Regions from separate parts of the Bradyrhizobium ingae genome, predicted to be linked through region 3. Evidence: predicted binding sites of a transcription regulator. Region 3 holds the regulator's gene; each other region holds the start of a gene.

Region 1 (9,523 bases), on a different contig from region 3:
CAGGAAGAGCAGGGAGTTGAGGTCGTTCTTCTCGGCAACGATACGGTTTTCGCGCAAATACTGCGCGACGACGGGAGCGGGGATGCCGTGCTCGGCGTACGTGCCGGTGGCGCGGTCGAAGCCTGGCGTCAGCAGCGTCAACTTGTTCGGATCGGTCATGGCAAAGCCCTCGGTCACGCCGGGGAAGCCATGCCAGTTGCTGTCGGGGCCGAGTTGCCAAAGCGCGGGATTGGTCGCTAGCTCGTCGGTCGATAGCGTCTCCCAGGCGACGTTGTGCGCCGCACCCGGCCGGCTCACGTCGGCAATGGCGACGCGATCCGGAACGAACGGTTCGAAGAACCAGCGCCGCTCGACGTTCTGTTCCTTCTCCTCGAACTCGCGGCGCATCGCGCGGATCTTCTTGCGCAGCTCGATGCCGAGGCGGATCGTATCGTCCCACAGCACTTCGCCCGAGCGACCCTTCATCATTTGCGCGCCCACGTCGAGGGAAGCGAACAACGGATAGAACGGCGAGGTCGAGGCGTGCTGCATGAAGCTCTCGTTGAAGCGGCGGTGCTCGACGCGCCGCTTCTGGCCGCGGATGTGACGATCCCTGATGTGGATCTGGGATGCCTGCGAGAAGCTCGCGAGTTGCTTGTGGGTCGATTGCGTCGCGATGATGCCCGGCGCGTCCGGCGTCAGCCCCGACAAGCCCATGGCGAAGCGCCCGGCATAGAGCGGATGGAATTTCATAAAGCCGGCCCAGGCCTCGTCGAACAGGATGTAGTCGCAGAGATGGCCGATGCGATTCAGGATCATTTCGGCACTGTGGATGGTGCCGTCATAGGTGCACTGCTCGACGACGGCGACGCGGAACGGACGCTCCTTGCGCCAGGCGTCGCGATCGCTGACCAGCGGGTGGTTGCGGATCGCTTCGCGCAGCGTCTTCTCGTCGAGCGCCTCCCAGCGCATCGGTCCGATCAGGCCCCACGCGTTGCGAATGGTCGGCACGTAGACCGGTATGCCGCCGTTGATCATCAGTGCGCCGTGATGCGCGGCCTTGTGATTGTTGCGGTCGAACAGCACGAGATCGCCGTCGGTGACGAGCGCACCGAGCGCAACCTTGTTGGAGGTCGAGGTGCCGTTGAGCACGAAATAGGTCTTTTCCGCGCCGAAGATCTGGGCTGCCTCCTTCTGCGCTCTCAGCGCCGGTCCCTCATGGGTGAGGAGATCGCCGAGATCGAGCACGGAATTGTCGAGATCGTCGCGGAACACGGACTCGCCGAGATGCTCGACGAAGACACGGCCGATCGGGCTGCGGCTATAGAACATGCCGCCATTGTGGCCGGGGCACGTCCAGAGCTGGTTGCCTTCCTCGGCATAGTCGACCAACGCGCCGAAGAACGGCGTCTTGAGCGTCTCGGCATATTGCTTCAGCCGGCTGATCAGGTTCTTTGCGATGAAGGGCGGCGTCTCCTCGGAGAGGAAGACGTAGCCATCGATGAAGTCGAGCACCTCGACCGGCAGATCCTCGAACCGCTTGCGGCGAATCAGCAGAATGATCGGGAAGTCGAGGCCGCGGCGCCGCATCAGGTTGATCAGGGCGGCGGTCTTGCCCTCCAGCCCCTTCTTGCCCCAGTCGACCACCATGCAGCCGATTGCGGCGTCTGTCTGCACCGCGATCTCCGCATCCTCGAGCTTGCGGGCTCTCACGACCTCGAAGCCGGAGCGCTGGATCTCCTCGATGATCTGGTTGAAGCGGATGCCCTCTAGATCGTCGGCATCGAACACCGGAGCTGCGAACAGGAAGTTGAAGCGCTTGAAATAGTCCATGATGGGTCCCGAATCTGCGAGGCCAACAGGTCTCGGCACATTCGATGACAATTAGATGACAGGAGAGCTGGATGACGGGCGCCTGGTGCGGAGGCCGCGACGCGGCCTCTCCTTCATTCGACGAGAGGTGGGCGGGGCGCGTCGGCAGTGAGCGCGCCGCCGCTCGCGACGGTGGAGCGGCGGCTTCGCATCTGGTTCAGATTTTAGCTGCCCGGCGGGCTATAGGAGGAGCGCAGCTTGGCTGCGTTCTGCCGCACCTGCTTGATCTCATCCTGCGTGAACAGTCGAGTGAGCTTTACGTTCTGCAGGGTGCCGGCGGTGACGGTCAGGCCGGATATGGCCGGAGCCGCACTCGGATCGGGAACGTCGAATATCACCAGAACGCCGGGCCCGTCGGCCGCAACGCTATACATCGAGATCAGCTTTCCGCCGGCCGCTTCGATGAGTTTTCTCGCCGCCTCCTGGCGATCAGTCGCGGGGTTCTCCAAAATGGCGTTGAGAGCGCGTGGCGTATATTGTCCGGTGAGGCAAAAATGCATGGGATGTCCTCCTTCCGAGGTGATGGCAACAAAAATTCGTGCCGTTCCGAGCTGGTCGTCACGGTCGCAGTATCTGAAATGATGAAAGTTGCGCTGCCCGCCGTAGGCACAAAGGCCGCCAATAACTGCCGCGATTTCGGCACATCACGGGAGCGGCTCTCCGGCACGATACATCAGCCAGCAAATGGTCGAAAGAAGATTCGCGCGATTGCGTGATGCAGCTCATGAGCTGTATCGCCGCGGCGGTTTGGAAGTATTCGTTCGTGCGTTTAACGGATCGCGTTGATTGTCTGCGATATTCAAGCAAGGAGGTATCGCGATCCTGCATGCCGCCGGCTTGAGAGCACTCGAGACAACGGGAGGAGGCGAGGAGCGAGAGGCTCGTGCTAGCGCTTCACTTCGCCGAACACGACGGTCGGTACCGCGCGGTTGACGACTTCGCGCAGGGCGAAGCTTGATTGCACCCGAGCGACGCGAGGCAAGCGCGACAGCTCGGTGCGGTGGATGCGCTCAAAATCCTGGATGTCGCGCGCGAGCACGATCAGGATGTAGTCGTCGGTGCCTGACATCAAGAAGCAGCGCACGACGGAGGGGCATTTCACCACCTCGGCCTCGAAAGCCTTCAGCGCCTCCTCGCTCTGACTCTCCAGCGCGATCCGTACCAACACCGTCGTGGTCAGGCCGAATTGTCCGAGATCGAGCGCGGCCTGGTAGCCGTGGATATAACCGTCATCCTCCAGAGCCTTTTGCCGTCGCGCCAGCGCCGTGCTTGACAGGCCGATCTTGTTGGCGAGCTCGGTATGACTGGCTCGCGCATTGGTGGTGAGTTCCGCGAGGATGGCGAGATCTTTTCGGTCGAGGGCCAAAGTTTCGTTTCCAGCGTGGAAGGGACAATTGGCGCCGGAAACCGGCGTTCGGGCGTCGAAACTAGCTGATATTTGCACGAAACCAAACCAGCCTGACCGTTAACATGAGGAGGAAAATCAAGACGTTAAGACAAGGAGCTCGCCATGCGCGTTGGTGTTCCCAAGGAGATCAAGGTCCAGGAATATCGCGTCGGGCTCACCCCGGGCGCTGTTCGCGAATATGCCGCGGCCGGACATGAGGTCTGGGTCGAGACCGGCGCGGGCGAAGGCATCGGCGCCTCCGACGAAGTCTACCGCAAGGCGGGTGCGGCGATTGCGGGTAGCGCGCGAGATATATTCGCCGAGTCCGAGATGATCGTGAAGGTGAAAGAACCGCAGCAGAGCGAGTGGACACAGCTTCGCGAGAACCAGATCCTCTTTACATATCTTCACCTCGCACCGGATCCTGCGCAGACCAAGGGGCTGCTCGCTTCCGGCTGCACCGCCATTGCCTATGAAACCGTCACTGACGCGGGCGGCCACCTCCCTCTGCTCGCGCCGATGAGCGAAGTTGCCGGACGTCTCGCAATCGAGGCGGCTGGCGCCGCGCTCAAGCGTTCGGCAGGCGGACGTGGTGTGTTGCTCGGCGGCGTACCCGGCGTGCTGCCGGCGCGGGTCGTCGTGCTCGGCGGCGGGGTCGTCGGGACCCAGGCGGCACGCATGGCGGCGGGTCTTGGTGCAGAGGTCACCGTGATCGATCGCTCCATTCCGCGTCTGCGCGAGTTGGACGACATATTTCTTGGGCGCGTGCGCACGCGCTTCTCCACGATCGAGTCCGTCGAGGACGAGGTGTTTTCCGCCGATGTCGTGATCGGCGCTGTGCTGGTGCCCGGTGCGAGCGCCCCGAAACTGGTTACGCGCGCGATGCTCAAGTCGATGCGACCGGGCGCCGTGCTGGTCGATGTTGCGATCGACCAGGGTGGCTGCTTCGAGACCTCGCATCCGACGACCCATGCCGAACCGACCTATGATGTCGACGGCGTCGTGCACTACTGTGTCGCGAACATGCCGGGCGCGGTGCCGGTCACATCGAGCCAGGCGCTGAACAATGCCACGTTGCCATTCGGGTTGATGCTCGCGGACAAGGGCTTTGCCGCGGTGCTGGAGAACCTCCATTTGCGCAACGGCCTCAATGTCTATCAGGGTCGTATCACCAACAAGGCGGTGGCGGAGAGTCTCGGTCTGCCGTTCTCGCCGGTCGACAATAACATGGCCGCTTAGGTGCCATGATGTCGGGCCTGATGGATCACACGGCAATCAGCGTGGTGCTTCAGGGTTGTACTCAGGTAATTTGCTCTTTTCACGCCTTTGGCAAAAGTTCCTCGGCGCGCGAGAAAAATCTTGTGATCACGAATCCGTTCACATAGTCGCTAAATTTCCCCGAAATCGTCACATCGGGGTTAGGTTACTGGCATTCATAGGTACGATCCGCCTCCTCGAACGGAACGGTTCGAATGCTTGACGTTCTCATCCTGATCTCGATCGTCGCGATATCGTTCGCCGCCGGATTCGGCACGCGCGATCTCATCTCGCGAAAACGCCGTGCCAACTATTTGAAGTTGGAACCGTACGTTCGATCATCGAAGCGGTCGTCGCAGCCCCCGGCGTTTCTCGTTCGCCAGCCGAAGCCGCAGGCGCCGAGGATCAGCGCGGTCGACGGCGTCGGTGTCGCGCCAACGCCGCCAGGACCCGTTTTGCAGACACCGACGTCGCAAGCCTCCGCATCGCAGGTCGCCGCCGACCCCGAGCGCCGTCAGGTTCACGCCTTCGTCAGGCGATAGCCGCCGAGATCGGGATCGTGCGTCATCCGCCAGTAGTCCACGAACCGCCGCGGCATCGCTGAGAACACCCGGCCGTTTGAATTGCGGTAGTAGGTGGTCATGCCCGGATGGGTCCAGATCATCGCCTCGTGCTCGGTATCGACCTTCCGGATGTAATTGTCGTGCACATCCTGACGGACGTCGATGGCGGCGACACCGTTCTCCATCATCTCGACAAGACAGGCCGAGATGTAGCGGCTCTGGCATTCCGACTGGAAGATCACGCTGCCGCCGTGTGCCGGTCCGGAGTTCGGGCCCAGCATGCAGAAGAAGTTCGGGAATCCGGGGACGGTGAGGCCGAGAAATGCAGTCGGATTGTCGCCCGCCCAGGCGTCGCGGAGAGTCTTGCCGTTGCGACCCATGATGTCGAGGCGTGCCGCCATCTCAGTGACCTTGAAGCCGGTCGCGACCACGATGATGTCGGCCGCGCGTTTCTCGCCGTCGGATGTCACGATGCCGTCGCGATCGACATGATCGATCGCGTCGGTGACCAGCTCGACGTTGCCGCGCGTCAGCGTCTTGAACCAGTTGTTGTCGAGCAGGATGCGCTTGCCGTAAGGCGGATAGGTTGGCACGCATTTGGCCGCCAGGTCTGGGCGGTCCTGCAGTTCGGAGAGGATGAAGTCCGTCAACTCCTGGCGATGCCGGTCATTGCCCTTGTTGACTGCGCGCTCTGGATGCGGCCAGGCAGGATCCTTGCGCAGGAATGGCAACAGCCCGTCGCCATAACGCCAGAACATGTTGAAGCGGTACCATTGCACATAGAACGGCAGGTGCGCGAGCAGCCAGCGCGCTCCCTCTGTAATTGGATCGAAATAGCCCTTCACCGGTCGCGCCCATTGCGCGGAGCGCTGGTAGACGGTGACGGAAGCGACGCGCGGCGCGATCGACGGCACGAGCTGCATCGCGGTTGCGCCGGTGCCGATCACCGCGACATGCTTGCCGTCGATGTTGATGTCGTCCTGCCACAGCGCCGAATGGAGGATCCCGCCCTTGAAATTCTCCTCGCCCTTGAAGCGGGCACGGGAGGGATCGTTGAGCTGGCCGACCGCGCTGACAAGTGCCGTTGACTCGAGCGTTTCCTCGCCGCTGCTCGTTCTCAGCGTCGAGATCCAGCGGCGCTTGCCCTCGTCCCATCGCGACGAGGTCAGTTGCGTGTTCAGCCGCAGATGCTTGCGCAGGCCGAACTAGTCGGCGACCTTCTTGAGGTAATCGAGCAACTCTTCGCGCTGGCAGAAATAGCGCGTCCATTCGTTGCGCGTGCCGAAGGAGTAGGAATAGAAATGATTCGGCGTGTCGACGCCGCAGCCGGGATAGCGATTGATCCACCAGGTGCCGCCGAGCTCGGCATTCTTCTCGACGATGGTGTAGGGGATTCCAAGGTGGCCGAGCGCCACGCCAAGCGCGATGGCGCAGACGCCGGCGCCGACGATCAGCACCTGCTGCTTCGCCAATTGCGTGTCGGACGGACGTCTGCTCCAGCGCACCTCGCGCGGCACAAAACCCATCTCCTCGCGCATCAAGGGCGCATATTCCGACGCGACATTCTCGCCGAGGCAGGCACGCATCATCTTCAGAAGCAGTTCCTCGCCGGGATCGGTGATCACCGGTGTTGGATGGCCATTGGCAAAGAGCTCGACTACGGCGGCACGGATTTCGTCCTGCACTTCGCGCGGCACGCCGGCCTCGGGATCCGGGATGAGGCGGATGTCGCGCTTCGGTAAATGTGGCGCGGCGAGCCAGCGCTCGTCGCCGGTCATGTGAACGAGCACCATCAGGAGACAACGGATGTCGCCCTCGGCGATTGCGGAGGCAAGGTCGAGGTGTTGGCGCGGCAGTTCTACGTTCATGAACGGTATCAAGACCGGCGAAAGCGACAAACGCGATCGTCGCACTTTACTGCCAAACCGGGCTGCGGGCTTGGGCAGACGCCGCCGAAGACGAAAGATGTCGCCAAAATCCCTCTATGCGGAAGAAATTTCCCCCGCGGGGCTGAAAAAAGCCAATCAGTTTCATTGCCGAGAGAGGCGGAAACGACGACATTTCCTCCATAATTTGGTGGATTGGCCTCGCGATGGAACGCGCAAATTACGAGCCTTTTGGCGAGCGACTGGCCCCGGGAAGGGACGACCGGCCGCAGTCGCGCGCCTCCAAATATCTGTTGTGGACCGGCACCGGCCTGTTCTGGTCGCTGGTCGGGGCGATCGTGCTCGCCCGGGCCGCTTTCTTCGAGCCGGGCGTTTTTGACGGCTTCAGTCGCGTAGCCGCGCTCGCCAAGGGCCTGATTTTCTAATCCATCCGGGCATCCGTTCCGCTCCACCTGCAGTCTGTTCGATCGCCGCCCTTTGGGACGCGGCGCGCTTGTGCGCGCAGGAGAATTGTCTTTAAGGACATTACTTGCTTCCGCTGGCCAAAATTGAAAATATATTGCCCTCTAGCGCCTTCGCGCGCATAAAATCTTCTCCTTCGGGAGATCTGAGTGGCCCAGAACGAAGCATCCTCTCCGGCCGGCGCAAGACCGGCGACCACCGCCAGCCGCATTGTGGCGCTGATTCCAGGCGTTCTCCTCTGCATCGGCGTTGCCGGCATCTCGGCTGCACTTGAAGCCACGGAACGGCACGCCTTCGCGCATCCCTATGTGGAGGCGCTGGTGATGGCGATCCTGCTCGGCATGGCCGTACGCAGCTTCTGGAAACCGTCCGAGCGCTGGCAGGCCGGCGTCGCCTTCAGCGCCAAGCAACTCCTCGAAGTTGCGGTGATGTTGCTCGGGGCTTCCATCAGCTTTGCCGCGATCGCCGCTTCCGGCGTGACGCTGCTCGCTTCGATCGCCGCCGTGGTCGTGGTTGCGCTTTGCGTGTCGTTCGGCCTCAGCCGCATGCTCGGCCTGTCGACACGGTTGTCGATCCTGATCGCCTGCGGCAATTCGATCTGCGGCAATTCGGCGATCGCAGCCGTCGCGCCGATCATCGGCGCCAACAACGATGAGATTGCGTCCTCGATCTCCTTCACCGCGATCCTTGGCGTGATGATGGTGCTGGGCCTGCCGCTGCTGATCCCGCTGCTGCAACTGACGGCGACGCAATATGGCATCCTCGCTGGGCTCACCGTCTACGCCGTGCCGCAGGTGCTCGCGGCCACCGTGCCGGCCGGGCTCGTCAGCACGCAGATCGGAACGCTGGTGAAGCTGATGCGCGTGCTGATGCTGGGGCCGGTTGTTGTCGGCCTCTCGCTCGTTGCCTCGCGCCGGCAGGGCGACGCGAAGAAGACCAGCGTCGGCTTCTTTCGGCTCGTGCCCTGGTTCATCCTCGGCTTCCTCGCGCTCGCCACGCTCCGTTCGCTCGAAATCGTTCCCTCGACTGTGGTCGGTCCCGTCACGAGGATCACCACATTCCTCACCGTCGTCTCCATGGCCGCACTCGGCCTCGGGGTCGACGTGCGCGTGCTCGCCAATGTAGGCGGGCGCGTGACGGCGGCGGTGACGCTGTCGCTGATGCTGCTGCTCGGGATCAGCATCGGACTGGTGCACTGGTTCCGGTGAAGGACGAAGGCTCGCGCACTCCCTCTCCCTGCAAGCGGGGAGAGGTGAACTACAACACGTCCGCCAGCGAATGGCCGTGCAGTTCGATGTTCAAGCCCTGCATGCCGAGATCGTTGATCTCGCCGCCCATTGCTTTCAGGCTCTCCTCGCGGATCAAGGACATCAGTCCGCGGCGCAGTGCCAGGAACTCCGAGGACATCATCATCGATTGCTGCCGCGGCCGCTCCAGCGGGATTGGAATCTCCGCCTTGATCGAGCCGGGGCGCGCGGTCATGCAGTAGACGCGGTCGGAGAGAAAGATCGCTTCATCGATGTCGTGGGTGACGAACAGCACCGAGATCTTCAGGCGTTGCCACATGTTGGTGAGGATCTGCTGCATGATCACGCGGGTCTGCGCGTCGAGCGCGCCGAAGGGTTCGTCCAGCAGCAGCACCTTTGGCCCCGTGGCGAGCGCCCGCACGATGCCGACGCGCTGCTTCATGCCGCCGGACAGCTTTTCCGGATAATGCTTCTCGAAGGCTTCGAGCCCCGCGAGCCCCAACAACGTGCGCGCCGCGCGCTCGCGCTGCGAGCGCGGCATGCCGCGCATCTTCAGGCCAAACTCGACGTTCTCGCGCACCGTCTTCCAAGGAAACAGCGAATATTGCTGGAACACCATGCCACGCTCGGCGCTTGGTCCGCTCACGCGCTCGCTGTCGACCGTGATGGTGCCGGTGGTGGGCTTGAGGAAGCCCGCCACCGCATTCAGGAAGGTCGACTTGCCGCATCCGGAGGGCCCGACGATCGAGACGAACTCGCCCGGCTTGACGTGGATATGCGTATTGGTGACGGCCTCCACCGATCCATCGATGGTTTCGTAGCTCAGCGAGAAATTCTTGACTTCGATATGTCCCTGCGGGGCTGCGGTCG
Region 2 (9,523 bases), on a different contig from region 3:
TAGCCTAAAAGCGGCCTCCCGTCACGACGAAATGGCCGTTATCAACGCGAGCCCCGCTCCTTCCGCAGCTTGGCCCAGTAGTCCAGCCGCTTCCTGATCTCGCGCTCGAAGCCGCGCTCGGGCGGGTCGTAGAAGGTCTGGCGTCCCAGGGTTTCCGGGAAATAGTCCTGGCCGGAGAAGGCGTCGGGCGCGTCGTGGTCGTATTCGTAAGCCGCGCCATAGCCTTCCGACTTCATCAGGCCGGTCGGCGCGTTGAGAATGTGTTTTGGCGGCAGCAGCGAGCCCGCCTGCTTTGCGACCTGCATCGCCGTGCCGAAGGCGGTGTAGACGGCATTCGATTTCGGCGCGGTAGCGAGATAGACGACGGCTTGCGCGATCGCGAGCTCGCCCTCCGGATGGCCGAGAAAATCGAAGGCGTCCTTTGCCGCATTCGCAATGACGAGCGCCTGCGGGTCGGCGAGTCCGATGTCCTCGACCGCCATGCGCACGACACGGCGGGCCAGGAACAGCGGATCCTCGCCGGCATCGAGCATCCGGGCGAGATAATACAGCGCGGCATCGGGATCGGACCCGCGCACCGACTTATGCAGCGCCGAGATCAGGTTGTAGTGGCCGTCTGCGGACTTGTCGTAGATCGGCGCACGACGTTGCAGGATCTCCTGCAATTGCGCGGCGTCGAAGATCTCGTCCTTGCGCGCGGCGCGCCAGACTTCCTCGGCAAGCGTCAGCGACGCCCGGCCGTCGCCGTCTGCCATGCGCACAAGCACCGCACGCGCCTCCGCATCGAGCGGCAGTTTTCGACCCTCGACCTCCTCGGCATGCACGAACAGCTTCTCGATCGCGGCGGCATCGAGCGAGCGAAACACCAGCACGCGCGCGCGAGAGAGCAACGCCGCGTTGAGCTCGAACGACGGATTCTCGGTCGTGGCACCGACCATGACCACCGTGCCGTCTTCCATCACCGGCAGGAAAGAATCCTGCTGCGCGCGGTTGAAGCGATGCACCTCGTCGACGAACAGCAGCGTGCCCTTGCCCATCTCGCGGCGGGCGCGCGCGGCATCGAACGCCTTTTTCAGGTCGGCGACGCCGGAGAATACCGCGGATATCTGCTCGAAATGCAGGTCAGTGGCATCCGCGAGCAGCCGCGCCACGGTCGTCTTGCCGGTGCCGGGCGGCCCCCAGAACACCAGCGAGCCGAGGGTGCGCGTCTCCAGCATGCGCGTCAGCGCGCCGTCAGCGCCGAGGATGTGGTCCTGGCCGACGACCTCCGACAGCGCACGCGGGCGCAGGCGGTCCGGCAGCGGATGCGGGGCATCGTGATCGAGCCCCGCCGCCGCAAAGAGCGTTGGCGTCTCCTGTGGTCGCTTCGCGCTCATCCGCCGAGCGTGACGTTGATCTGCTGACCGCCGCGCACCAGCGTGATGCGCCAGAGCCGCGCCGAAGCACCCGCCAGCTTCTCCAGATCGCCGGTCTTGCCGATCTTCTGGTTGTTGACCGAGAGGATGATGTCGCCTTTCTGGAAGCCGACGCCTGCGGCCGTGGTGTCGTCGCCGATCTCGGTGATCACGACGCCTTCGGTGTCACCATCGAGATGCAATTCGTCGGCGACCGCCGGCGTGATGGACGAGATCTTCGCGCCCTGGAACGGCGAGCGCGCCGTGATCACGATCTCATTGCGGCCGGTGTCAGGCGCGGTCTCGAGCTGTACCGTGAGCTTGACCGGCTTGCCGGCGCGCTGCACGTCGAGCTGTGCAGTACCGCCGATCGGACGGGTGGCGAGGCGGTAGTCGAAGGCGTTGAGATCATCGACCGGCTGCCCGTCGATCGCGACGATCAGGTCGGAAGATTTCAGGCCGGCTTTCGCGGCAGGCCCATTGGGCACGACGCTTGCGACCAGTGCGCCGGTCGGCGAGCGCAGGCCGAGGCTCTCCGCGATGTCGGGCGTCACCCCCTGGAGCCGCGCGCCGAGCCACGGACGCTTCACCGCCTTGCCGCCGCTCTTGGCGGAGGCAACCACGACCCGTACCATGTTGGCAGGGATCGCAAAGCCGATGCCCTGCGAGCCGCCTGAGCGCGAATAGATCGCGGTGTTGATGCCAGCGAGCTTGCCGTTCATGTCGACCAGCGCACCGCCGGAATTGCCGGGATTGATCGCTGCATCGGTCTGGATGAAGAATTGATAATCGGTGATGCCGACCTGCGTGCGCGCGAGTGCCGAGATGATACCGTGGGTCACGGTCTGGCCGACGCCGAAGGGGTTGCCGATCGCGAGCACGACGTCGCCGACCATCAGCTCATCGGAATTGGTGAAGTCGAGGGTGGGAAATTTCTCCTTGGTATCCTTCAGGCGCAGCACCGCGAGATCGGTACGGGAGTCCTTCAGCAGGATTTCGGCCTCGAACTCCCGCTTGTCCGAGAGCGACACCTTCACCTGGTCGGCGCCCTCGATGACGTGGACATTGGTGACGACAAGACCCGAGGGATCGACGATGACGCCGGAACCGAGCGAGCGCTGCATCTGCTCGGGCTGCTGGCCCGGCACGCCGAAGAAGCGGCGGAAAATCGGGTCATCCAGCAGCGGATTGCGGTTCTGCACCACCTTGGCGGCGTAGACGTTGACCACTGCCGGCTGCACCCGCTGCACGATCGGTGCATAGGACAGCTTGATCTCCGCCGGAGACGACGGGACGCGACGGTCCTGCGCGACGGCAGGATCGAGGCTGCCCAGAAGGGTCACGCAGCTTGCGGCAATAGCAGTGGTACGGATCAATCGAAACATTCCTACCTCTCGGAAAAGACGCCGGAATATAGGCATGTTCGACCGCCAATAGAAGGGCGGCAGCCGCCAATATTCGCTCCCTTTTCTCCCTGCTCCGGCGTGCAAGTCCTGCGTGAGCAACGGCTATTTTGCCGCTCCCGCGGGATTGGCATGACGCCCATCATCCTCCAGAGTGGAGGTAGACACGATTCGGTTGGTGCGAATTTGCATCAGTAGGAACCAGTAAACCGTGACGTGTATCGTCGCGGAGCAGTCATCAAGCGCTCTTACGACTCTCCGTGGTGAGTGGGGATGTTGATCAGCAAGGGAGTGGATGACGTGAGCAGGACCAGATTCACAAGCGCTGCGCTCGGCCTCGCCGGTGCGCTGGTGGCCTCGCAAGGCCATGCGCAATCGGCAAACAGCAGCGAACAGGAGATCGCGCTTCTGAAGCAGCAATTGAAGCTGCTCGAGCAGAAGCTCGACAAGCTGCAAAGTCAGACCGCAGCGGCCACGGCGAAGGCCAAGTCGGAGGCGAAGGCCGAGGCGAGAACCGAAGCGAAGGCTGCGGTTGCCAACGCGCAAGCCGCCATTCCGGTCAAGGGCCCGGTAGCTCCATCCGGTGTCGTCGTGACCATGCCGAACAATCGGCCGACGATCTGCACCGCGGACGAACAGAACTGCGTCGCGATCACGAGCCGGGTGCACTGGGACGTCGGCGGCTATGACTACCGTCCCAACACCGCGGCAACTGTGCCGCAGAAGCTCGACAGCGGCGAAAACGTCCGCCGCGCGCGTATCGGCCTCACCGGCAAATTCCTCAGCGACTGGAATTTTGCGCTGGTCTACGATTTCGGCGGCACATCGGACGGGTTTGGTGGTGCGGCTCCCGGATCGCTGCCGGGCGGCGGCGTGTCCGGCGTCGAAAACGCCTATCTGAGCTACACGGGACTAAAGCCCTTCGGCGGCAAGATGGCGATCGAGGGCGGCATCATGGACATCCCCTATACGCTCGACGAGGCCACGAGCTCGAACGACATCCTGTTCATGGAGCGCGCCTCGTCCGGCGTCATCGCAACCAACATCGCCGCTGGCGACTTCCGCTCGACGATGGGCACGCGCTGGTGGAATGACGTGTTCTGGGCCGGCGCCTATGTCACGGGTCCGGCCACGGGCGCAATTCATTCCGCATCGAGCGCGGCGCCAGCCGGCACCAGCGAGCAATATGGCGCGGTGGCCCGCGTCGCCGGCCAGCTCGTCAGCGGCAAGGACTACTCGGTGCATCTCGGCGCCGATGCGCAATGGTTGATCCAGCCGCCGCGCAACATGATCACGGGCGCGCAGACGCTGACGCTGAGCGATCGACCGGAGCTGCGCATCGATCCGACGACGCTGATATCGACCGGCGCGATCGCCAATGCTTCGGGCGCGCAGGTCTACAGCATGGAGGCCGCGGCGACGTATGGACCGCTGATCCTGCAGGGCGAGTATTTCTGGTACAACGTCGATCGCAGCGCGAATACCGGCTTGCCGCCGATCGGCGCGCCGAGCCTGCACTTCCAGGGCGGCTATGCGCAGGCCGGTTACGTCTTGACCGGCGAGAACCACGCCTACAATTCCTCGACCGCCTCCTATGGCGGCATCAAGCCGGCACATCCTTTCTCGCTCGACGGCGGCGGCTGGGGTGCGTGGGAGATCGCAGGGCGGTTCTCGACGATCGACCTCAACAATCAGCTAGCGACCGCAACCGGCATCGCCGGTGGACGGCAGAACGTCTACACACTGGCGCTCAACTGGTACGTCAACGGCAACGTCCGCTTCATGCTCGATTACCTGCATGGCACGGTGTCCAGGCAGGCCTCGCCGGTCTCGACGGCGGATGTCGGCTCGAAGTTCGACGCGGTCGCCATGCGCACGCAGTTCGCGTTCTGACGCGAACCGATCCGGGAGCGGCGCAGCCGCTCCCGGATATCTCTTACGCCGCGCGCTTCGGCTTCCTCACGACCACCGGCGGCGGCGCGCAGGACAGCCGCGCCTGGTGGCTCTCACCCCAGGCTTTCAGAATATCGATCACCGGCCGCAGGCTCTCGCCGAGCTCCGAGAGACAATATTCAACCCGCGGCGGCACTTCCGCGTAGACCTTGCGGATGACGAGCTTGTCCTCCTCCAGCGCGCGAAGCTGTTTTGTCAGCATGCGCTGGGTGATGCCGGGCATCAGGCGGCGCAATTCGCCGAAGCGCTGCGTGCCGCTCTGGAGGTGATAGAGGATCACGCCCTTCCATTTGCCGTCGATCAGGTCCAGCGTGGCCTCGACCGAGCAGCCCGGACGCCGGGCAAAATTGCGCCGTTTCATGCGTGTTTTCCCGATAGTATCCAAACAGGGACTATATCCCCGTTTTGACAGTACTTGCAAAACCGGAGCCGCCCGGACACTTAACCCGAAAGGCGATCTCACCATCTGATGGAGACTTGAGACATGAAAGCCGTCGGCTACAAAAAATCGCTTCCGATCGAGGAGCAGGACTCCCTGATCGACTTCGAAACGGCAAAGCCGGAGCCGAAGGGGCGCGACATCCGCGTCGCGGTCAAGGCGGTCTCGGCCAATCCGGTCGACTACAAGGTGCGCAAGCGCGCCGCCCCGCCCGAAGGCGAGGTCAAGATTTTGGGCTATGACGCCGCCGGCGTGGTCGATGCGGTTGGGCCCGATGTCACGCTGTTCAAGGCGGGCGACGAGGTGTTTTATGCGGGCTCGATCCTGCGCCAGGGCACCAATGCCGAATTCCATCTGGTCGACGAGCGCATCGTCGGCCGCAAGCCAGGATCGCTCTCGTTCGCGCAGGCTGCGGCCCTTCCCCTCACCTCCATCACCGCGTGGGAGTTGCTGTTCGATCGGCTCGGCGCCGTGCCCGGCAAGAGCGTCGATCCGCGCACCCTCCTGATTACGGGCGGCGCCGGCGGCGTCGGTTCGATCCTGATCCAGCTTGCGCGCCGCCTCACCGGCCTCACGGTGCTCGCGACCGCGACGCGGCCGGAGTCGCAGAAATGGTGCCTCGATCTTGGCGCGCATGCGGTGATCGATCACGGCAAGCCGATCAAGGAGCAGATCGAGAAACTCAAGCTGCCACCGGTCGGGCTGGCGGCAAGCCTCACCTTCACCGACCAGCACTACAAGGCGATTGCCGAAATCATGGCACCGCAGGGCAGGTTCGGCCTGATCGACGATCCTCCTGAATTCACCATGAGCGTGTTCAAGGGCAAGGCGATCTCGGTGCATTGGGAATCGATGTTCACACGCTCCTCCTTCCAGACACCTGACATGATCGCGCAACACCACCTGCTCAATGACGTCGCCGATCTCATCGACAAGGGCGTGCTGCGCACCACACTTGGCCAAACCTTTGGCACGATCAACGCCGCCAACCTCAAGCGCGCGCATGCGCTGCTCGAAAGCGGCAAGTCACGCGGCAAGATCGTGCTCGAGGGGTGGTAGGTCAATCGGCCGCTTTCAAGTGGCCGGTCCACCCTGCTACGATGTGTCCTCGGTCGGATTGACCGAGGACATGCAGGGATTGGGCTGAATGAACATCTGGACGAAAAGAACGGTTTTGGCGGCGGCACTTGCTGCGGTCTCGCTGGCAAGTTGTACCTCACTCGCGCTCGCCGACGGCTATCCCGACAGGGCGCTGCAATTGACTGTCCCGTATCCTCCGGGTGGAGCCTCCGACGTCGTCGGCCGCATCATCGGCAGTGAGCTCGAGACACGCCTCGGCAAGCCCGTGATCATCCTCAACCGTCCGGGCGGAGGCACCACCATCGCCGCCAAGGAGATCGCACGTGCGGCCCCTGACGGTTATAATATCTTCTTCAGCTCGAACTCGACGTTCACGCTGCCGGCGGCCGTCAAGGAGAGCGTGCCTTACGACAGCGCCAAAGATTTCGAACCGCTGGGACAGGTCGGCAAGATCACGCTCGTGCTCGTCACCTACCGCGACAACCCGATCCAGGACGTGGCCGCGCTCGTCGCCGAGGCGAAGGCCAATCCGGACAAGCTGTCGCTCGCATCCTTCGGCGTTGCCACCGTTTCGCATTTCGCCGGCGAGTTGTTCAAGGCCAGCGCGGGGATCAAGATGGTCCACCTGCCCTACAAGGGCAGTGCGCCCGCGATGAATGACCTGATGGGCAAGCACATCCAGTACCATGTCGACACCGTGATCGCGGTCAAGCCGCAGATCGAGGCCGGCACCGTCAAGGTGCTCGCGGTGTTTTCGGGCAAGCGGACACCGTTCCTGCCTGACGTGCCAACCTTGGCCGAGCTGGGCTATCCCAATATCGACTTCGCCTCCTGGGGCGCCGTGGTCGCCCCCAAAGGCCTGCCAACGGCGGTTCGCGACAAGCTGACAGCGGCGCTGGAGGACACCATGCAAAACCCGGCGGTCCTCGACCGCTTCGCCAAGGTCGGCTTCGAACCCGGCTTCTCGCGCTTCAGCGACTGGCCCGGCTCCGTCGGCAAGGAGATCGGCGAGATGAAGGAGCTCGCGGAGAAGGCCGGGATCAAGGACGAGTAGTTGCGACAGCCGCCGTTTCACGGCCGATTGGCCAAGAGTTGTCAGTGAGACGTGTGGCTCCGGGAGGCCGGGTCCTGCCGAGTGGCGGAAGCGTTCCAACACTTCCGCCACTCGGCAACATCAAGGCCGCAATCATCGGGGTAGAGGCTTCAATCCGCTGCGGGCGGCGGTTTCGCGTCAGGCGACATTGTCGCCCGCTCGATAAAGCCCTTGGCGAGGGCATGATAGATGCCCTCCTCGCAGATCAATCGCGAGGTGGCGTGCGCAATCAACGCAGCCGCCATCAGCGGCACCACCATGGTGTGATTGTCGGTCATCTCGGTGACGATGACGAAGGCGGTAATCGGCGCCTGAACGACGCCAGCAAAATACGAAACCATGCCGAGCAACATGATCGCGCCGAGCGGTGCATCGTGGAAGAGCCCGGCGATATTGCTGCCGAGCCCCGCCCCAACGGCGAGCGACGGCGAAAAAATGCCGCCCGGTATGCCGCTGATCGAGGCAAAGGTGGTGGCGAGCAGCTTGAGAATGCCGAAGTCCTGGGGTAGCGGCGAACCAAGCTCCAGGGCCGTCTTCACCTGCTCATAGCCCGTGCCATAGATGGTATCGCCGGATACGAGACCGCAGATCGCGACGGCAAATCCGCAGGCGAACGCAAACCACAACGGATGGCCCTTGATTGCGCGCCCGACGGGATTGGCAAAGCCGCGTGCCATGGCGATGACGATGCGGCTGAACAAGCCACCGGCCAGACCGCCCACGACGCCGCAAACCGGCACGCTCAGCCAGTCCGCTCCACGGGCGAGCGACATCGCGCTGCTGCCGAAATAGGCATAGTTCCCCATCAATGCCAGCGAGGTCAGTCCGGCGGCGATCACAGCGGCGATGATGAGACTGCTGGTTCGAGTCTCGAAGGCACGGCTCATCTCCTCGATCCCGAAGACGATTCCCGCCAGCGGCGTATTGAAGGCTGCTGCAACGCCGGCAGCCGCACCAGCCAAAATCAAGCCCGGCTGGCGGCGCGGCGACATCCGTCCGAGCGCGAACATGATGGAGGCACCGACCTGAACGGTTGGACCTTCGCGGCCGACAGAGGCGCCGCACAACAGCCCGAACAGCGTGAGAATCATCTTGCCGATCGCGATGCGGATCGAGACCAGCCGCTCCCGTGCGGTCTGGTTGGTGAGATGGCGGGCGGCGATGGCCTGCGGAATTCCGCTCCCTTGCGCGTTTGGAAACAGCCTGATGGTGAGAAACGCCGACAGCATGAAGCCGAGCGGGATCACCGCCAGGACTGCGTAGCGCGACTTCGCCAGCAACAAGGCGAAGGCATGCTGTGCCAGATCGCCGAGGTGTGCCAATGCGACCGCCGCCGCTCCGACCACGATGCCCCCGAGCAGAAAGATCGCCCGGCGTCGCCAGCGGGCGGAAGTGAGCTTGACGAGCCTCTTGTTCCGGGTGGACAGAGCCCAATTCATGCAACTGAGGTTTAGTCGGTCGCCACGCGAAAGCAAACTGCCGCGTACCGCCCGCGCTCTCATTTCACCTGAGCGGCCGTCTGGAGCGCCTTCCAATCGAATTTTTCGGCGAGCGCCAGCCCCTCCTCCTCGGTGAGACCGTCGAAGGAGAGATTGAACAGCGCGTCCTTGCCGAGCGCCACGATGAGCGAGCCTGACTTCTGCGGGTTGTTGTAGTTCTTGAGCACCTGCATGCCGTGCATGGTTGCGGTCATGACATGACCGTCCGCCGTCTGAATGTTCATTCCACTCTGGATCGGGGCCAGGGCACCGGTTGCGGTCTGGCCGACCATGACCGCGGCCTGTAGATGCGCCGAACCGCGCGTGTATTCGCGCGTCGCCGTGGTCATGCTCGTATCGGACATCTGCATCGACATGCCGTCCGGCTTCTTGCCTTCCCATCCGGCAAGGTCGACCAAAAGCGGCAGCAGCCGCTGAAATGGCTGGTCGGCGCGCGACGGCGAAAACGGCCACAGGATTGCCAGTGCAACGAAGAAACAAAAAACCTTGAATCGCGACTGAAACATTCTCTTCTCCCGGTTGGGCTACCCGGCGAGCATAGCAACCCTTCGTTGCACCAGAAAGACCTCACACAGGCGGCACGCCCTCAACGAACATCAGTCGTCGCTCCAGAGCCGTCTGCCGAAGCTTGAGCGCCTCCGCATATTCCGGAGACGCGTACC
Region 3 (9,523 bases):
GAGACCGCGCCGCTGCTCTTCACCGCGCTCTCGAACCAGTTCTTCAGCCTCAGCCTGAACAAGACGATGGCGAACCTGCCGGTGACCATCAACAATTTCGTGCAGAGCCCCTACGCCTACTGGAAGCAGCTGGCCTGGAGTGGGGCGCTGCTGATCACCCTGACCGTGCTTGCCCTGAACATTGGCGCGCGCATTCTAGGCGCCGAGAGGACTGCAAAATGAGCGATCTGTCCGTTTCCGTAAGTTCCACAGGGCGTCAGGCCTCGCCGATACTGCCCGAGGCTCCGGCCAAGGTGACGGTGCGCAACCTCAATTTCTATTACGGCGAGCACCACGCGCTGAAGAACATCAACATGACGCTCGGCACCAACCGCGTCACGGCGTTCATCGGCCCGTCCGGCTGCGGCAAGTCGACCCTGCTGCGCATCTTCAACCGGATGTATGACCTCTATCCGGGCCAGCGCGCCACCGGTCAACTCATGCTCGACCAGACCAATATCCTCGACTCCAAGCTCGACCTCAACCTGCTGCGAGCCCGGGTCGGCATGGTGTTCCAGAAGCCGACGCCGTTCCCGATGACGATCTACGAGAACATTGCCTTCGGCATCCGCCTTTACGAGAAGATCTCCAAGTCGGAGATGGACGACCGGGTCGAGAAGGCGCTGCGCGGCGGCGCGCTGTGGAACGAGGTCAAGGACAAGCTCAACGCCTCCGGCCTGTCGCTCTCCGGCGGCCAGCAGCAGCGTCTCTGCATCGCCCGCACCGTGGCGGTCCGTCCCGAGGTGATCCTGTTCGACGAGCCGTGCTCGGCGCTCGATCCGATCTCGACCGCCAAGGTTGAGGAACTGATCCAGGAGCTTGCCGAGAACTACACGATCGCGATCGTCACCCACAACATGCAGCAGGCGGCGCGCGTCTCCGACAAGACCGCCTTCATGTATCTCGGCGAGTTGATCGAGTTCGACGAGACCAGCAAGATCTTCACGTCGCCCAGCGACCGGCGTACCCAAGACTACATCACCGGCCGCTTCGGCTGAGGAGACAGGAAATGGCTTCTGAACATACCGCAAAGGCCTTCGACACCGACCTGCAGGAGCTCACGCGGCTCGTTGCGGAGATGGGCGGCCTTGCCGAGCGCATGATCGTCGATTCCGTCGATGCGCTGATCCGCCGTGACGTCGCGCTCGGCCAGCGCGTGGTGGCGACCGACGCCGAGATCGACGCGCTGCAGAAGAAGATCGAGGAGCGCGCCGTGCTCACGATCGCGCGCCGCCAGCCGATGGCGGTCGACCTGCGCGAGATCGTCGGCGCCATGCGCGTCGCGACCGATCTGGAGCGGATCGGCGATCTCGCCAAGAACATGGGCAAGCGCGTGGCCGCGCTCGAGACCGATTTCCATCCGCTGAAGCTGTTCCGCGGCCTGGAACACATGACCGACCTCGTGCAGCAGCAGGTCAAGTCGGTCCTCGACGCCTATGCCGCGCATGACCTGCCGGCGGCGATGATGGTGTGGAAGGGCGACGAGGAAGTCGACGCGATCTGCACCTCGCTGTTCCGCGAGCTCCTCACCTACATGATGGAGGATCCGCGTAACATCTCGTTCTGCATCCACCTGATGTTCTGCGCCAAGAACATCGAGCGGATCGGCGATCATGCGACCAACATCGCCGAAACCGTCTTCTACATGATCGAAGGTCAGGCCATCGCGGACAAGCGTCCGAAGGGCGACATGACCACCTTCGCCACGACTGTGCCGAACACTTAAGGAGCGACGACGCCATGGGCGCACGCATTCTGGTTGTTGAGGACGAGGAAGCGCTGACCGAGCTGTTGCGCTACAACCTCGAAGGCGACGGCTACGATGTCGAGACGGTGATGCGCGGCGACGACGCCGACACCCGCCTCAAGGAGCACATTCCGGACCTGATCGTGCTCGACTGGATGCTGCCGGGGTTGTCCGGCATCGAGCTGTGCCGCCGCCTGCGCACCCGTCCCGACACCAAGCAGCTCCCGATCATCATGCTTACCGCACGCGGCGAAGAGAGCGAGCGGGTGAGGGGACTTGCGACCGGTGCGGACGACTACATCGTCAAGCCGTTCTCGGTGCCGGAGCTCTTGGCACGCGTGAAAGGCCTTTTGCGGCGTGCGAGCCCAGAGCGGCTTGCGTCCATCCTCGCCTATGGCGACATCGAGCTCGACCGCGAGAAGCGCCGCGTCGCGCGCTCCGGGCGGCCGATCGACCTCGGTCCGACCGAATATCGCCTCCTGGAGTTCTTCCTGGAGCATCCCGGCCGCGTGTTCTCGCGCGAGCAGCTGCTCGACAGTGTCTGGGGCCGCGACATCTATATCGACGAGCGCACCGTCGACGTCCACATCGGGCGCCTGCGCAAGCTGCTCAATCTCGGCCGCGAGCAGGACCCGATCCGCACCGTCCGCGGCGCCGGCTACGCGCTGGATGATCGGTTTGCGAAGGCGGAACAGACGTAAAAAAAACGCGCCGGATAGCGCGCTGACATTCCTCGACCAGGCGTCCCGGCCTTGCGCCGGGACGTTGTCGTTTGTGGCTGAGCTCAGCGCGTGCCCGGCTTGGCCGGTGCGCGGCGGCGGTCGGCGGCCGGCTGGTAGGCAACGCGCGAATGCTGCGCGCAATAGGGCAGGCCCGAGAGCGATTTGCCGCCGCAGAAGAAGAAATCCGGGCTCGAGGGATCGCCGACCGGCCAGTGGCAGGTCGCCTCGTTGAGCTCGAGCAGCGACAGGCGCTGGCTCATCGGAACGACGTTGTCGTAGGTGATCGGATCGGGCTCGACCTCGACCTCGAAGGCCTGGGCGAGGGCGGTGTTGCCGCGGGAGATCGGGCGGCTCACCCGCATCATGTGCTGTGCGGGGCGCGCCTTGCGCGGCCGGGGAGCCGCCGAGGACGGGCTCTTGGCGCGGCCGGACAGGCCCAGCCGGTGCACCTTGCCGATTACGGCGTTGCGCGTCACGTTCCCGAGCTCGGCAGCGATCTGGCTGGCCGAAAGCCCGGCTTCCCAGAGCTTTTTCAATTGCTCGACGCGATCGTCGGACCAGGTCAAAACCGTCATTGCACCCTTCCCCTCGCCGCGCACCCTCAATCCTTGGGGCCGCGTGGCGATGTCTAAGCTTCGAAAAACCCGTGCCATCAGAATCCCTTAAGGCTCGCCGGGCGCGAAAAACGCACCTGAACGTTACGCCGGTACAAGAGGACTCAGAGGATCAGAACTGCTGCACGAGATGTCGTATCTGACGGGGGAAACGCTACAATATGGCGTGACTCCCGCGCAAGAGTCTGCGGCTCCGCGTCCACATGTTCCGTCGCTAAAAGAACTTAAAATCGCCACCGCAAGACTACGGATCGCGTGCCTTGCAGGGCCTTCTGGCGGCATTGACAGCGGTTTTTCCAGGCATAAAATAGTGACACGTGCCGCCCTTAAAAGGCGGCACGTTTCGTTTTCCGGGCAGGTCAATGATGCGCTGCGCAAGGCAGTCTCGTGAGCCGGCCTCAACATCCAAGTGACCGCCATGAACAAGAGCGCCGCGACGCATCTGCTTCCCGTTTTCGCCAGGGCCGAGCTCGGCTTCGAGCGCGGCGAAGGCTGCTGGCTGGTCGCGACAAACGGGGAGCGCTATCTCGATTTTACATCGGGTGTCGCTGTGAATGCGCTGGGCCATGCGCACCCCGCCCTGGTCAAGGCTCTGCAGGAGCAGGCCACGAAGCTCTGGCACATGTCGAACCTGTTTCAGAGCCCGGATGGCGAGAAGCTCGCCATCCGGCTCTGCAACGAGAGCTTTGCGGACTTCGTGTTCTTCTGCAATTCCGGCGCCGAGGCGATGGAATGCGTGATCAAGGTGGTGCGCCGCTATCACGCCACCAAGGGCCATCCCGAGCGCTACCGCATGATCACCTTCGAGGGCGCCTTCCACGGCCGCACGCTGGCAACGCTCGCCGCCACGGGGTCCGCGAAATATCTCGAAGGCTTTGGTCCGCCGATGGACGGGTTCGACCAGGTGCCGCATGGCGATCTGGAAGCCGTCAAGAAGGCGATCGGCCCACAGACCGCGGGCATCCTGATCGAGCCGATCCAGGGCGAGGGCGGCGTGCGCTCGGCGCCTCCTGCCTTCTATCGCGCGCTGCGCCAGCTCTGCGACGAACATGGCTTGTTGCTCGCGTTCGACGAGGTGCAGACCGGAATGGGCCGCACCGGCGATCTCTTTGCGCATCGCCGCCTCGGCGTGACCCCGGACGTGATGTCGCTTGCGAAGGCACTCGGCGGCGGCTTTCCGATCGGCGCCTGCCTTGCGACGGCCGAGGCTGCTTCCGGCATGACGCCCGGTTCGCACGGCTCGACCTTCGGCGGCAATCCGCTCGCCGTATCGGCAGCGAACGCCGTGCTCGACGTCATGCTCAAGCCCGGCTTCTTCGATCACGTGCAGAAGATGTCGCTGCTGCTCAAACAGAAGCTCGCCGCCGTGATCGACCGTCACCCCGACGTCGTCAGCGAGGTGCGCGGCGAGGGGTTGTTGGTCGGCATCAAGGCCGTGGTGCCTTCTGGCGATCTCGTCACGGCGCTGCGCGAGGAAAAACTTCTGACTGTCGGCGCCGGCGACAATGTCGTGCGCTTCCTGCCGCCTCTGATCGTCACGGAAGCGGAGATCGAGGAGGGCGTCACACGGCTCGAGCGCGCCTGCACGGCGATTGAATCGAATCTCAAGGCACGGGCGGCAAGCTGATGAGCAAGACGCCCAAGCACTTTCTCGACATTAACGAGCTGCCGCTATCCGAGCTCAGGAGCATGCTCGCCGCCTCCTCCGCGATGAAGGCGAAGCAGAAGGCGCATCAGCCGGTCAAGCCACTCGAGGGCAAGACGCTGGCGATGATCTTCGAGCGCCCATCGACGCGGACGCGCGTGTCGTTCGATGTCGCCATGCGACAGCTCGGCGGCGAGCCCATCATGCTCACGGGTGCCGAGATGCAGCTCGGCCGCGGCGAGACCATCGCCGACACAGCGCGCGTGCTGTCGCGCTATGTCGATGCCATCATGATCCGCATCCTCAATCACGATGCGTTGCTCGAGCTTGCCGCGAACGCGACCGTGCCCGTCATCAACGGGCTGACGCGGCGCTCCCATCCCTGCCAGGTGATGGCCGACCTCATGACCTATGAGGAGCATCGCGGTCCGATCGAGGGCAAGACGGTGGCCTGGACCGGCGACGACAACAACGTGCTTGCCTCCTGGGCGCACGCCGCCGAGCGCTTCAAGTTCAACCTCAATATCGCGACCCCGCCGGAGCTCGCGCCGAAAAAGCCGATGCGCGATTGGGTCAAGGCGACGGGCGCCCCGATCATGCTCGGCACCGATCCGGAGGCGGCTGTCCGCGGCGCCGATTGCGTCGTCACCGATACCTGGGTCTCGATGGGGGACAAGGAAGGCGAGCACCGCCACAACGTGCTCAAGCCCTACCAGGTCAACGCCAAGCTGATGTCGCTCGCCAAGCCCGATGCGCTGTTCATGCACTGCCTGCCCGCCCATCGCGGCGAGGAGGTCACCGACGAGGTGATCGACGGTCCGCAGTCGGTCGTGTTCGACGAGGCCGAAAACCGCCTGCACGCGCAGAAGGGCATTCTGGCCTGGTGCTTTGACGCGGTGAAGTGATTGGTTGTCGTCCGGCGGACGATAGTGAGAAATCCGTGACGACGGCAGTATGGAGTTGCTTTCGCCTCATGTTCGGTCGTCGTCCCGGACAAGCGCAGCGAAGCGGAGCGCAGATCCGGGATCCACAGCCAACAGGGGTGGTTTGGTGACGACCCGGAGTTGTCATCTCGCGCCACAACACAATCCTGTGGTTATGGGCCCCGGGCTCGCGCTATGCGCGCCCCGGGGCAACACCGAATTTGCGGTATCGTTTGCGATCAAAACAGCGTCCGGGTTGGGTTGCCCCGCCCCCTTCCATTTCACCCCCTCCGACCCCAGATAGAGCGCCATGGTCTCCCAATCCCCTGATATCAAGGCCGGGCTCGAAAGCCCGGTTCGCGCGCCATCTTCCGTTCCCGTCGACGATGCAGTGCTGCCCTTTGAGGTCGATGCGCTCGACGTGCGCGGACGCCTGACCCGGCTTGGGCCCGAGCTCGACGATATCCTCACCAAGCATGATTACCCCGCGCCGGTCGGCAAGCTGCTCGGCGAGGCCATCGTGCTGACCACGCTGCTCGGCTCGGCGCTGAAATTCGAAGGCCGCTTCATCCTCCAGGCCCAGACGGACGGCCCGGTGTCGTTCCTGGTGGTCGACTTCAAGGCTCCCGACCGCCTGCGCGCCTATGCCCGCTATGACGCCTCGCGGCTTGGCGAGGCCAAGGACTCCGGCTCGCTGCTCGGCCGCGGCCATCTCGCCATGACAATCGACCAGGGCGCGGATATGAGCCGTTACCAGGGCCTCGTCGCACTCGACGGCGGCAGCCTGGAAGACGCCGCGCATGAATACTTCCTGCGCTCCGAGCAGATCCCGACGAAGGTGCGCCTCGCCGTCGGCGAGGAATGGCGCTCGAGCGACGGCGGCAAGCACCGCTGGCGCGCCGGCGGCCTCTTGATGCAATTCCTGCCGAAGGCGCCGGAGCGTGCGCGGCAGGCCGACCTGCATCCCGGCGACGCGCCCGAAGGCACCACGCCGCATACCGTTGCCGAGGACGATGCGTGGGCCGAAGCGCGCTCGCTGATCGGCACGGTGGAGGACGTCGAACTGATCGATCCCGATCTCTCAGGCGAGCGGCTGCTCTACCGCCTTTTTCACGAGCGCGGCGTGCGCGTGTTCAATCCGCAGAGCCTGAAAGCGCAATGCTCATGCTCGCGCGATGCGGTGGCGGCGATGCTGAAGAGCTTTTCGCCGGATGACCGTGCCGCGATGGTCAAGGAAGACAAGGTCGTCGTGACCTGCGAATTCTGCAGCTCGGTGTATCAATTCACGCCGCACGAGGCGGGCGTGGAGAACGCTTAGCGCCATTGCTTCCGTTTTGCGCAATTGACCGAAAAATACGTTGGAGGCGCGCGTGCTCGCTCGACGCAGGGCAATTATAGCGTGTATGGTTCCCTCGCCAATTGTGGGGTGGGGGATGGAATGCGGTTTACGTTGAGCGTGGTGGCGTTGTTGCTGTCGGCTGGGATCGCACAGGCGGAAAAGATCGTCGCTTCGGGACATCCGCTGATGCTTTACCGAGCCTGGTCTACCAATCCCGATTGCACCTCTGCGGGCGCGGTGGTGTTGCGGGTCGCTCAAGCGCCCGAGCACGGCCGTGTCTCGATTCGGCATTCCGGCGTATTTCCGAACTTTCCAGAAGGCAATGTCCGGAACGTCTGCAATCGCCGTCGCGTGCCCGGAGTTGAGGCCACCTACGTCTCGCAGCGCGGCTATCTTGGCTCGGACATGGTCGTGCTCGATGTTCTGTATCCTGCTGGACGTGCTGTCAGAGTCACTCTGCCAATCCGGGTGATGTAACTGCGCGAGGCGCTGAACCTTTCTCTTGCGCCGTGCGAGCAGAGCAGGGACGGTCAGTTCAAAACGCGCTTGTTGTCCGGGCTGTCCAGCGAGAACGTCGGCACGTCGATCTCAAAACGCTCGCCGCTTTCGTTGACCATCTGGTAGCGGCCGGTCATGAAGCCCGAGGCAGTCGAGAGCGGGACGCCGGAGGTGTATTCGTAGCGTTCGCCGGGCGCGAGGATCGGCTGCTCGCCGATCACGCCTTCGCCCTTGACCTCCTGCTGCCGCCCCGTCGCGTCGGTGATGATCCAGTGCCGCGTTTTGAGCTGCACGGTCTCATCGCCGGAATTGGTGATCACGATGGTGTAGGACCAGAAGTACCGCGAGCCCGACGACTGCTCCGGCACAAAGTTCGGCTCGACGGTCACTTCGATCTGGCGGGTCACAGCACGGTACATGTTGCCATCATAACGAAAAGCTTGCCGGGAACCAATCGTGGTCCGCGACGTCAGCGACATCGTGCCGCCCGAATTGGCACCCTAGTTACACTCCAATGTGATCCGGTCGCTTTGCGAGCAGGCCACTGGCCCGGTACACTCCTCAAACGCTGCGATTTGCGCAAGGGTTTTGGCCCCGATGACCATTGCCGACCAAGTGACGGGATCGCCGGTCGCCGGAACCGCGGACGCGAAGTCCTCCGTGGAGAAGAAGCCGCGCGCGGCGGCGCCCGCCATCACGCTGCCCGTCATCGGCGAGCGCGAGCTGCGGCTCGACCTGTTCCGCGGGCTGGCGTTGTGGCTGATCTTCATCGACCACTTGCCGCCGAACCTGCTGACCTGGTTCACCATCCGCAACTACGGCTTCAGCGACGCCACCGAGATCTTCATCTTCATCTCGGGTTACACCGCGGCCTTCGTCTACGGCCGCGCGATGCTGGAAAACGGCTTCGTCATCGCCACCGCGCGGATCCTGCGCCGGGTCTGGCAGATCTACGTCGCCCACGTCTTCCTGTTCACGATCTTCCTCGCGGAAATCTCCTACGTCGCGACCAGCTTCGAGAACCCGCTCTACACGGAAGAGATGGGGATCATGGATTTCCTCAAGCAGCCCGACGTCACCATCGTGCAGGCGCTGCTGCTGCGCTTCCGGCCCGTCAACATGGACGTGCTGCCGCTCTATATCGTGTTGATGCTGGCGCTGCCGCTGATCCTCTGGCTGATGAAATGGAGGCCGGATCTCACGCTCGGCCTGTCGGTCGTGCTCTATGCGGTGACCTGGCAGTTCGATCTCTATTTTTCGGCCTATCCGAATGGCTTCTGGGCCTTCAACCCGCTCGCCTGGCAATTGCTGTTCGTATTCGGTGCCTGGTGCGCGCTCGGCGGGGCGCGGCGCATGTCGCGCATCCTGGCATCTCCCGTGACGATGTGGATCTCGATCGCCTATCTGGCCGCGGCATTCTACGTGACGCTGACGTGGTACGTGCCGCAACTTTCCCACTTCATGCCGAAGCGGATCGAGCAGTGGATGTATCCGATCGACAAGACCGATCTGGACGTGCTGCGTTTCACGCATTTCCTGGCGCTGGCCGCGCTCACCGTCCGTTTCCTGCCGCGGGATTGGCCGGGTCTGAAATCGCCGCTCCTGAGGCCGCTGATCATCTGCGGCCAGCATTCTCTGGAGATTTTCTGCCTCGGCGTGTTCCTGGCCTTTGCCGGCCATTTCATCCTGGCCGAGGTGTCCGGCGGCCCGGGCATGCATGCGCTGATTAGTCTCTGCGGAATCCTGATCATGTGGGCCATGGCCTGGGTGATTTCGTGGTACAAGCAGGTGGCTGACAAGAGCGGTTCTAAAACCAAAAACGCCGTCGGCAACGCCGATCTGGCGGGAGGGGGCTGATGAAGGCGAAGGTTCTCCTGAGCCTGATCCTGCTATGCGGTGCACTCGCCGCGCCTTCCGCGCGCGCCGAGGATAATGCTGCGCCTCAAGCACCCGCAGGGCCTGCGGCGTGCGAGGTGCCGTCCTATCTGCTCGCCAC

What was found. Region 3 encodes PhoB, which activates phosphate uptake and scavenging genes when phosphate is short. Its sites were predicted from a motif close to TGTCATNNANCTGTCAT; they were not measured.
Region 1: the regulator PhoB is predicted to act here: its motif matches at 1,857-1,873, upstream of ACV1FX_RS05530 (Orn/Lys/Arg family decarboxylase).
Region 2: the regulator PhoB is predicted to act here: its motif matches at 3,020-3,036, upstream of ACV1FX_RS06925 (OprO/OprP family phosphate-selective porin).

Annotation. Positions count from the first base shown of each region.
Region 1 is NZ_JBVUBB010000003.1:112,035-121,557, forward strand. Features, by position in the region: gene ACV1FX_RS05530 (Orn/Lys/Arg family decarboxylase) at 1-1,812, opposite strand, end outside; gene ACV1FX_RS05535 (GYD domain-containing protein) at 2,016-2,351, opposite strand; gene ACV1FX_RS05540 (hypothetical protein) at 2,346-2,567, shown strand; gene ACV1FX_RS05545 (Lrp/AsnC family transcriptional regulator) at 2,738-3,217, opposite strand; gene ald (alanine dehydrogenase) at 3,362-4,477, shown strand; gene ACV1FX_RS05555 (hypothetical protein) at 4,711-5,037, shown strand; gene ACV1FX_RS05560 (flavin-containing monooxygenase) at 5,016-6,005, opposite strand; gene ACV1FX_RS05565 (hypothetical protein) at 6,012-6,146, shown strand; gene ACV1FX_RS05570 (NAD(P)-binding protein) at 6,264-6,926, opposite strand; gene ACV1FX_RS05575 (hypothetical protein) at 7,151-7,369, shown strand; gene ACV1FX_RS05580 (YeiH family protein) at 7,556-8,614, shown strand; gene ACV1FX_RS05585 (ABC transporter ATP-binding protein) at 8,664-9,523, opposite strand, start outside.
Region 2 is NZ_JBVUBB010000003.1:391,923-401,445, reverse strand. Features, by position in the region: gene ACV1FX_RS06935 (replication-associated recombination protein A) at 42-1,376, opposite strand; gene ACV1FX_RS06930 (DegQ family serine endoprotease) at 1,373-2,779, opposite strand; gene ACV1FX_RS06925 (OprO/OprP family phosphate-selective porin) at 3,098-4,690, shown strand; gene ACV1FX_RS06920 (winged helix-turn-helix transcriptional regulator) at 4,734-5,111, opposite strand; gene ACV1FX_RS06915 (zinc-binding alcohol dehydrogenase family protein) at 5,235-6,248, shown strand; gene ACV1FX_RS06910 (Bug family tripartite tricarboxylate transporter substrate binding protein) at 6,337-7,323, shown strand; gene ACV1FX_RS06905 (chloride channel protein) at 7,473-8,801, opposite strand; gene ACV1FX_RS06900 (hypothetical protein) at 8,861-9,367, opposite strand; gene ACV1FX_RS06895 (DUF1330 domain-containing protein) at 9,429-9,523, opposite strand, start outside.
Region 3 is NZ_JBVUBB010000015.1:98,020-107,542, reverse strand. Features, by position in the region: gene pstA (phosphate ABC transporter permease PstA) at 1-222, shown strand, start outside; gene pstB (phosphate ABC transporter ATP-binding protein PstB) at 219-1,037, shown strand; gene phoU (phosphate signaling complex protein PhoU) at 1,049-1,765, shown strand; gene phoB (phosphate regulon transcriptional regulator PhoB) at 1,780-2,487, shown strand; gene ACV1FX_RS21985 (GcrA family cell cycle regulator) at 2,571-3,083, opposite strand; gene ACV1FX_RS21980 (acetylornithine transaminase) at 3,541-4,749, shown strand; gene argF (ornithine carbamoyltransferase) at 4,749-5,672, shown strand; gene ACV1FX_RS21970 (Hsp33 family molecular chaperone) at 6,001-7,008, shown strand; gene ACV1FX_RS21965 (hypothetical protein) at 7,147-7,506, shown strand; gene apaG (Co2+/Mg2+ efflux protein ApaG) at 7,560-7,946, opposite strand; gene ACV1FX_RS21955 (OpgC domain-containing protein) at 8,125-9,384, shown strand; gene ACV1FX_RS21950 (SGNH/GDSL hydrolase family protein) at 9,384-9,523, shown strand, end outside.